Regions from separate parts of the Pseudomonas sp. HLS-6 genome, predicted to be linked through region 1. Evidence: predicted binding sites of a transcription regulator. Region 1 holds the regulator's gene; each other region holds the start of a gene.
What was found. Region 1 encodes sigma-54, which starts transcription at its own class of promoters, with help from an activator protein. Its sites were predicted from a motif close to ANTGGCATNNANNTTGCTNT; they were not measured.

Region 2: a site for sigma-54 is predicted at 1,741-1,760, ahead of nirB (nitrite reductase large subunit NirB). Genes of this name have one in related genera too.
Region 3: a site for sigma-54 is predicted at 1,866-1,885, ahead of CS390_RS10555 (ammonium transporter). Genes of this name have one in related genera too.

Annotation. Positions count from the first base shown of each region.
Region 1 covers NZ_CP024478.1:1,102,115-1,105,338, forward strand. Annotated here, with positions in the region: gene hpf (ribosome hibernation-promoting factor, HPF/YfiA family) at 1-237, opposite strand, end outside; gene CS390_RS04945 (RNA polymerase factor sigma-54) at 321-1,814, opposite strand; gene lptB (LPS export ABC transporter ATP-binding protein) at 1,994-2,719, opposite strand; gene lptA (lipopolysaccharide transport periplasmic protein LptA) at 2,719-3,224, opposite strand, start outside.
Region 2 covers NZ_CP024478.1:3,921,224-3,924,447, reverse strand. Annotated here, with positions in the region: gene CS390_RS18375 (sulfite reductase subunit alpha) at 1-1,649, shown strand, start outside; gene nirB (nitrite reductase large subunit NirB) at 1,917-3,224, shown strand, end outside.
Region 3 covers NZ_CP024478.1:2,255,106-2,258,329, reverse strand. Annotated here, with positions in the region: gene CS390_RS10560 (P-II family nitrogen regulator) at 76-414, opposite strand; gene CS390_RS10555 (ammonium transporter) at 426-1,745, opposite strand; gene CS390_RS10550 (murein L,D-transpeptidase) at 2,056-3,224, opposite strand, start outside.

The DNA.
Region 1 (3,224 bases):
GTCGGCAAGCAGGTCGATCGCGGCATACATGTCTTCATGCTCGGCATTGGCGACGACTTCGCCGCCTGGGATGCGCAGGGTGGCCTCGATTTTCTGTTTCAGCTTCTCGACCTCCAGAATGACCTGCACATTGGTGATCTTGTCGAAGTGACGCTCAACACGCTCGAGTTTTTCCCCGATATAAGTGCGCAGCGCTTCGGTGACTTCTACTTGGTGTCCACTGATGTTGACTTGCATACAGCTTCTCCTTTTGTTGCCGGTGCATAAAGAGGCAGGTATTGCGCCTGCCACTTGAATTGCGGTGGCGCACCTCAGGTGCGTTACATCAGTCGCTTGCGTTCACTCGACGGTGCAATGCCGAGCGACTCGCGGTACTTGGCGACGGTGCGTCGTGCTACCTGGATGCCTTGTGCCTCCAGTAAACCAGCGATCTTGCTGTCACTCAATGGCTTTTTCTGATTTTCCGCTGCAACCAGTTTTTTGATGATCGCGCGAATCGCCGTGGACGAGCATTCTCCGCCTTCGGAGGTGCTGACATGGCTGGAGAAAAAGTACTTCAGTTCGTAAATTCCACGCGGGGTATGCATGTACTTTTGCGTGGTCACCCGGGATATGGTCGATTCGTGCATGCCCACCGCTTCGGCGATGTCGTGCAGCACCAGCGGCTTCATGGCCTCGTCACCGTGGTCGAGGAATCCACGCTGGTGTTCGACGATCTGGGTGGCAACCTTCATCAGCGTTTCGTTGCGGCTTTGCAGGCTCTTGATGAACCAGCGGGCTTCCTGAAGCTGATTGCGCATGAAGGTGTTGTCTGCGCTGGTATCGGCGCGGCGTACAAAGCCTGCGTATTGTGGATTGACGCGCAGGCGTGGGACGGCTTCCTGGTTCAGTTCAACCAGCCAGCGATCGCTGTCCTTGCGCACGATCACGTCAGGCACCACGTATTCGGGTTCACTGGACTCGATCTGTGAGCCGGGGCGTGGGTTCAGGCTTTGTACCAGTTCGATCACCTGGCGCAGCTCGTCTTCCTTGAGCTTCATGCGGCGCATCAGCTGGCTGTAGTCGCGGCTGCCGAGCAGGTCGATGTAGTCGCTGACCAGTCGTTGCGCTTCAGTCATCCAGGGTGTTTGTGCCGGCATCTGACGCAACTGCAACAACAGGCATTCGCTCAGGTTGCGGGCGCCTATACCGGCAGGCTCGAATTGCTGGATGCGGTGCAGGACGGCTTCCACTTCGTCCAGTTCGATATCGAGTTCCGGGTCGAAGGACTCACAGACCTCTTCCAGGGTTTCGTCGAGATAGCCCTGGTTGTTGATGCAGTCGATCAGGGTGACGGCAATCAGTCGGTCGGTATCCGACATTGGCGCCAGGTTCAACTGCCACAGCAGGTGGCTCTGCAGGCTTTCACCGGCCGAGGTGCGGGTGGTGAAGTCCCACTCGTCGTCATCGTTGCTGGGAAGGCTGCTGGCGCTGGTTTGATAGATATCTTCCCAGGCGGTGTCTACCGGCAGCTCATTGGGAATACGCTCGTTCCACTCACCTTCCTCAAGGCTTTCCACGGGAGTGGCGGTTTCCTGGAAGCTGGTTTCCTGGGATTCCGAGGTCGGCTTGGATTCGGCGTTATCCGCCATCGGGTCGCTGTTATCGAAGTCGTCGCCATCTTCCTGGCGTTCGAGCATCGGGTTGGATTCCAGGGCTTCCTGGATTTCCTGCTGCAGGTCCAGTGTGGAAAGCTGGAGCAGACGGATGGCCTGTTGCAACTGCGGTGTCATCGTCAGTTGCTGGCCCATTCTTAGGACGAGCGATGGTTTCATGGCAGGGGCTTAACACCTTATTCGCCGGCGCACATGCGCCATCCACTACAAGGGCGCCGAAGCGCCTTCTTTAAGCAAATTATATGCCTGAAACCGAGGTGTTTGCCTAGAGCGCTGTAACAAATAAGCCGGTATTTGGGCGGATCGTCAGCGCTCTGGCGGTGCCTCGCACCTCGGGCTTACAGGCGGAACTCGTGGCCGAGGTAAACCTCTTTAACCAGTTCGTTGGCCAGGATGGTTTCTGCATCACCTTCGGCGATTAGGCGACCATCGTTGACGATGTAAGCGGTTTCGCAGATATCCAGTGTTTCACGGACGTTGTGGTCGGTGATCAGAACGCCAATGCCTTTGGCTTTCAGGTGGTGGATGATCTGCTTGATGTCGCCGACCGAGATCGGGTCGACACCGGCAAACGGTTCGTCGAGCAGGATGAATTTCGGTGCAGTCGCCAGTGCGCGGGCGATCTCCACACGGCGACGTTCACCACCGGAAAGGCTCATGCCGAGGTTGTCGCGGATGTGGCTGATGTGAAACTCCTGCAGCAGGCTCTCCAGTTCCTTGCGACGCCCTGCGGCGTCCAGCTCTTTGCGTGTTTCCAGGATCGCCATGATGTTGTCGGCCACCGACAACTTGCGGAAGATCGAGGCTTCCTGGGGCAGGTAGCCAATCCCAGCGCGTGCACGGCCGTGCATCGGCTGGTGGCTGACATCCAGGTCGTCGATGAGCACGCGGCCCTGGTCGGCCTGTACCAGGCCGACAATCATGTAGAAGCACGTTGTCTTGCCGGCGCCGTTAGGGCCGAGCAGGCCGACGATCTGGCCGCTGTCGATTGACAGGCTGACGTCACGTACGACTTGTCGACTCTTGTAGCTCTTGGCCAGGTGCTGGGCTTTGAGGGTTGCCATTACTCGGCCTTCTTCTTCGGCTGGATTACCATGTCGATGCGTGGGCGCGGTGCGGTAATGTTGCTGCCGCGGCCGGCGGTGGCGACCTGAGACTTGGTGTTGTAGACGATTTTCTCGCCTTCGGTAGTGTTGCCTTCGTTGATCACCTTGGCCCGGTCAGTCAGAACCACCAGGTCTTTCAATGCCTGGTATTGGATCTGCACGGCATAGCCTTGCATCTTGTCCGGCTTTGCAGCGCTTTGTTGCTGCTCGAAATACGCCAGGTTGCCCACCGAAGTGACCACGTCGATATCGCCGGAAGCGGAGCGGGTGATGGTCACGGTGTTGCCTTTGATCATCATCGAGCCTTGGGTGATGATCACGTCGCCGGTGTAGGTGGCAATGCCTTTCTTGTCGTCCAGTTGGGCGTTATCGGCCTGGATGCGGATTGGCTGGTCGCGGTCGTTCGGCAGGGCCAAGGCGCTCGCGCTTCCCAGTGCTGCGCTCAGGCTGAGCAAAAAGGGGA
Region 2 (3,224 bases), 2.5 Mb from region 1:
GCAGTACCTCGGTACAGGCCCCTGCAATCCAGGCCCCGGAGCCTGCCGAAGCCACTAGCCATTGGCTGCTCTGGGCTTCGCAGACCGGCAACGGCCAGGCTCTGGCGCAACACTGTGCGCAGCGTTTGCGGGAGGCCGGTCTGGCTGTTCAGGTGAGCAGCATGGAGCAGGTCAGCCTTGAGCAGGTGAGCAACGCCGCCAGCCTGCTGCTGGTGGCGAGCACGTTTGGTGATGGTGAGGCACCGGATTGCGCCAAGGCCTTTTGGCAGGCCCTGCAGGCTGCGTCCGCCAGCCGCTGCACAGGGCTGCGTTACGCAGTACTGGCCCTGGGAGACTCCAGCTACGCCGAGTTCTGTGGTTTCGGCCGCAAGCTGGACCAGCGTCTGGCGGAGCTTGGCGCTGTGCGCCTGCTGGAGCGGGTCGAGTGCGAGCCGGACTTCGACGAGCCGGCCGAGCAGTGGCTGGGCACGCTGGTGACGGCCCTTGGGCAGGCGCCAAGTGCAGCGGCGCCAGCGGTCACGTCCTCGGCGGCGACAGCGCCAACCTTCAGCAAGCAGCAGCCGTTGCCGGTAAGGGTGGTGGAAAACCGCCTGCTCAATGCGCCCGGTGCCGCCAAGGAAACCCGGCACGTGGTCTTCGATCTTGCGAGCAGCGGCCTGACGTATCAGGCGGGCGACGCGTTGGGCGTCTGGCCGCGCAACTGCCCGGCACTGGTCGAAGAGCTGCTGAGTGCCATGAAGCTTGACGCAGAAGCGAGTGTCAGCCTCAAGGGCCAGCCACCCATGTCGTTGCGTAGCGCGCTGCGCGAACGACTGGAGATTGCCCGTATCACGCCTGCGCTGCTCGAACAGGTCGCCCGCTGCAGTGCTGATCCTGAGTTGCAAGGCCTGCTGGAGCCGGCGCACAACGCCGCGTTGCAGGACTGGCTATGGGGGCGGCAACTGGTCGATCTGCTGCAGCAGTTTCCCGTAAGCATGTCGCTCGACACCTGGCTGAGCCTGCTCAAACCCCTGCAGCCGCGTTTGTACTCCATCAGTTCAAGCCCGTTGTTGCACCCGCAGCAGGTTCACCTGACGGTTTCGACGGTGCGCTACCGCCAGCGAAAAGGTGTGTGTTCGACCTTCCTCGCGGATCGTGCCGAAGCCGGGCAGGTTGGGATCTTTGTGCAGCCCTCGGCTCACTTTCACGTACCGAGCGATGATACGGCACCGCTGATCATGGTCGGGCCGGGGACCGGGATCGCACCGTTCCGGGCGTTTCTCCAGGAGCGTCAGGCGCGCGGCGCCCGTGGGCGCAACTGGCTGCTGTTCGGCGAGCAGCGCGCTGACAGTGATTTTTACTACCGCGACGAGTTGCTGGCCTGGCAACGCGATGGCCACCTGACGCGGCTCGACACGGCGTTCTCCCGTGACCAGGCAGAGAAGGTCTATGTACAGCAGCGCATGCTGGAGCAGGGCGCCGAGCTGTGGCGCTGGCTGGAGGCGGGCGCGTACTTCTACGTCTGTGGCGATGCCGGACGCATGGCGCGGGATGTGGAGGCCGCGCTACAGCAGGTGGTGACCGAGCACGGAGGGATGAGCACCGAGCAGGCCGGCGAATATGTTGCGGCGTTAGGCCGGGCCAAACGCTACCGGCGAGATGTGTACTGAAATGCCCCAGAACGGGTAGCACTGCACCAGGATGGCGCCGCGGGAGGCCTAGAGTTTGCGGCGATGCCCTTGAATAGGCGGGGTTGGCGCAGTTGGCACGGTATCTGCTGAAGACACATTACAACGTCCAGGGGTGATCAACGGCGATCCGCCCCACGGACCACGACTATGAACGACCAGGCAAAGGCGCCTGGAGCTTCGGCTCCAGGCGCCTTTTTTTGTGGGTGTTTTTCCGGCCGCCGTGATCGGCCAGTGTGAGGAAACGCTATGAACGCTCAAGCGACCATCGAGCAACGGGAACGTCTGATCATCGTCGGCAACGGCATGGTGGGCCATCATTGCGTCGAACAACTGATCGAACGCGGCGCCTTGGCCCGCTTCGACCTGCGGGTGTTCGGCGAGGAGCGTCAGCGTGCCTACGACCGCGTGCACCTGTCGGAGTACTTCAGTGGCAGCGATGCTGAAACCCTGGCGTTGGGTGATGCGCAATTGTATGCCGAGCATGGCGTGCGGCTGCACTTGGGGGAGGCGGTCGTCGAGATCGACCGCGAGGCCGGTGAAGTGGTGACGGCGCAGGGCCGCTACCCGTTTGATCGGTTGATCCTGGCCACCGGTTCCTATCCCTTCGTGCCGCCGATTCCCGGGCCGGACGGTGCGGCGCGACTGGTCTATCGAACCCTGGACGACCTGGATGCGATTCGCGCGGCGGCCTATGGCGCACAGCGTGGCGTGGTCATCGGTGGTGGCCTGCTGGGCCTGGAGGCAGCCAACGCCCTCAAATCCCTGGGGCTTGAAGCCCATGTGGTGGAATTCGCGCCGCGCCTGATGCCGGTGCAACTGGATGCTGAAGGCGGTGCGGCCCTGCGCGCCCAGATTGAGGCGTTGGGTGTCGGCGTACACCTGTCTCGCGCCACCCAGAGCATTGTTGAAGGCAGTGACTTCCGTTATCGGATGAATTTCGATGGCGACCAGTTCCTGGAAACCGACCTGATTGTGTTTTCGGCTGGCATTCGCCCGCAGGACAGCCTGGGCCGTGGCTGCGGGCTGGAAATCGCGCCACGGGGCGGGGTCGTGATCGATGGTGAATGCCGCACCAGCGACCCACGGATTTTTGCCATCGGCGAGTGTGCTTCCTGGAACGGCAGCGTCTTTGGCCTGGTGGCCCCGGGTTACAGCATGGCCCGCAACCTGGCGTCAGCCTTGGCGGGTGAGCCATTCGAGGCCTTTGCCGGTGCCGACATGTCGACCAAGCTCAAGCTGTTGGGGGTGGATGTCGGTTCCATTGGCGATGCACACGCGGCGACCCCCGGTGCGCGCAGCTACCGCTTTATCGACGAGGCTGGCAGCGCCTACCGGCGCTTGGTGATCGACGCCGAGGGCAAGCGCGTTCTGGGGGCGGTGCTGGTCGGTGATAACCGTTACTACGACACTCTGTTGCAGTACGTGCAGAATGCTATTGCCCTGCCAGCGGACCCCGCCGGCTTGATCCTGCCAATGGGCAGCGCCACGCCAGCACTGGGTGCAGATGCCTTGCCAGACGCCGCCACCATCTGCTCGTGCCATAACGTCAGCAAG
Region 3 (3,224 bases), 1.2 Mb from region 1:
AAACACCGACCATCAACCGTGATGCAAAGGGGCGACCTGCATCCACAGGTCGCCCCTTTCGCCCACCCTCGAGGCTCAGACCGCGTCGGCGCCAACCTCTGCGGTACGAATCCGGACAACCTGTGACGCCTCGGTGACGAACAGCTTGCCATCCCCGATCTTGCCCGTGCGTGCAGCGTTGATGATGGCTTCCAGCGCTGCCTCGCACAGCGCATCGGTGACAATCGCTTCAAGCTTGATCTTGGGAATCAGGTCGACAACGTATTCAGAGCCCCGATAGATTTCGGAGTGCCCCTTCTGCCGACCGAAGCCCTTGACCTCGGTCACCGTCAACCCTGTCACCCCCACTTCGGCCAAGGCCTCACGTACATCGTCGAGTTTGAAAGGCCTGATGATCGCAGTGATCACTTTCATGAGTGCGCTCCTTAATTCGAGTACTTGTAGCCCACTTCACCATGAGACGACAGGTCCAGACCGTCCACTTCATGTTCTTCGTCGACACGAAGGCCACGGCATAGCACGGCGGCCACCTTGAAGGCGATAAAGCTCGACACCGCCGAGAACAGGATGCTGAACGCCAAGACGCCACCATTGACCAACAACTGATCCAGCACGCCGCGCTCCCCGCTGAAACCCAGCCCGCCCAGAGAGGTCATGGCGAACACCGGGGTCAGCAAACCGCCGACGATACCGCCAACGCCATGCACGCCAAACACATCGAATGCGTCGTCCAGCCCCAGGATCGGCTTGAGTTTTTCCACGGCCCACAAGCAGATCGGCGCAACGATCAAACCCAGCAGGATAGACCCCATTGGGCCTACGAAACCGCAGGCCGGGGTGATCGCGACAAGGCCGGCAATAGCCCCGGACAACGCCCCCAGCATGCTCGGCTTGCCACGATGCTTCCACTCGACGAACAACCACGCCAACGCCCCTGCCGCGCTGGCGAGCATGGTGTTGACCATCACCAGCATGGCAAAACCATTGGCCACCAATGCACAACCGCCACAGAAACCCAGCCAGCCCACCCACAGCATCGAGCCACCGGTCATGGTCATGGTCATGTTATGCGGCGCCAGCGCCGAGGTTCCGTAGCCGCGACGGCGCCCCAGCAGGAAGGCGCCGATCAGCGATGCAATGCCGACATTGACGTGCACCACGTTACCGCCCGCGAAGTCCTGAACACCCAGGTCGAACACCCAACCGCCTCCCCATGCCATATGCGCCATGGGGAGGTAATTGATCGTCAACCAGATGGCCATGAACACCATGACCGCCGAAAATTTCATCCGCTCAGCGAAACCGCCGCAGATGATCGCCGGGGTAATGGCCGCGAACAGCAGCATGAACAAGAAGTACAGCAACTCAGGAATGGTGCCTTGAAGTGCGTCGGGGCCTACGCCCTTGAGAAACAGTTTATCGAGCCCACCAATAACCGCTTGCCATTCGCCACCTGACGTGAACGTCAGGGAATAGCCGTAAATCGCAAACAGCACCGACATCAACGATGCAACTGAAAACACCTGCATCAGAATCGAGAGCACATTCTTGCTACGTGCCAGGCCACCATAGAACAACGCCAAGCCAGGCAAGGTCATCAACAACACCACCAACGCGCACGTCGTCACAAAGGCGGTGTCACCGCTGTTAAGCGCAAGCGGCTGATCCGCCGCCCACGTAGGGAGCGTCACTGACGTGAGCGCAGCGACCGCCGCCAATCGGCCACCTCTGAAAGAACCGTTCATGTGTATTCCTCAACAGTGATGCAGCATTGCTCTCATAAGTGGCGTGCGATCAATCGCCCGCCCCTAGCCTCAGGTTCGTCAACAAAATTTCCCAAAAAGAAAATTTCATTCCCGAAGGTAAAAGCAATCTATCTGCCAAACTGCCTGCCATTACCTCCAAGGAGGTAACAAAAAACCGCATGGATCGACAGGGACACCGAAGGAATCGAGGTACAGGGATGAGAGCGCGCGTAGCGGAAGGTACTCGCCGCTACGCGCTGGTGCATCATGGCCGTGAACAGAACAAAATCGGGCGTTTTGCCCAGCCGCGTCAGCGCTTCGCCGCCAGCGCGGCCATTAATGCGGCATCGTGCCCGTAGATATCCGGGGCATAGGACACCTTGCCCTGGCTGTCGGCCTGAGCCGTCCAGTAAGTGAGCACAATCGGTACTGGCGTTGCCAGGCGGAACTCATGGGTAAGCCCGGTGCTCAACAGTTGGTCCGTGCGGGCACGCTCGGGCGGGCTCAACAACAGATCGCGCAACTGCAACGCGTGCTCGACCCGCACACAACCCGAGCTGAACGCGCGAGGCCCTTTGTTGAACAGCGCCTGGCTGGGCGTGTCGTGCAGGTACACCGAAAACGGGTTAGGGAAACGAATCGCCATCTGCCCGAGCGGGTTCCTCGGCCCCGCACCCTGACGCAAGAGGATGTTGCCGGGATTCTCCCAATCGATATCCTCCGGCGCCAATAGCTGCCCATCGCTGTCCAGCACCTGCAAGTTCTGGCGGCTCAGGAAGGCCTGATCCCGACGGATTTCCGGGAGCTTGTCTTCACGCAGAATGGTTGGCGGCACCGTCCAGGTCGGGTTCAGGGTCAGCCGCGTTACCTGGGACTTCAGCAGCGGGGTCTGGCGCTCGGCACGGCCCACCTGCGTGCGCGTCTGCCATACCGGTACCCCGTTCTGATAGACGATCAACTGGGCCGCCGCGACATTGACCAACAGGCTGGTAGGCTCCATTTCCTGGGCCAGCCAGCGAAAGCGTTCAAGGTTGATGCGCAACTGCTCGCGCCGCGCCGCCGGGCTGACGTTCAACTCGTTCAAGGTTCCCGGCCCGATCACCCCGTCCGCTTGCAGCGAATGGCTGAGCTGGAAATTTTTCACCGCATTGACCAGCGTGGCACTGTAGTGCGAATCGACGGTAACCGGGAGGCTGCTCAAATAGCCCTCGTTCAACAACCGCTGTGCAAGCTGCGGCACCCGCTCATCCTGCATGTCCGGGCGCAGCAACGGGCCGCTGGCAAGCGACTGCCAGTGGGGCAACGGCTGCTGGCGCTGCTGGGCATACACATGACGCAGGTATTGATACTGCTCCAGGCTCGGGCGGGCCTGGGTAAAGGCCCCGGCAATGTTCTGCAGCCCCGGACCGGCGAGCGCCAGCACCTCGGCCTGTCGGTCGCGTTGTACCTCGTTGGCATGCCACAGGGGCTCGAAACGCG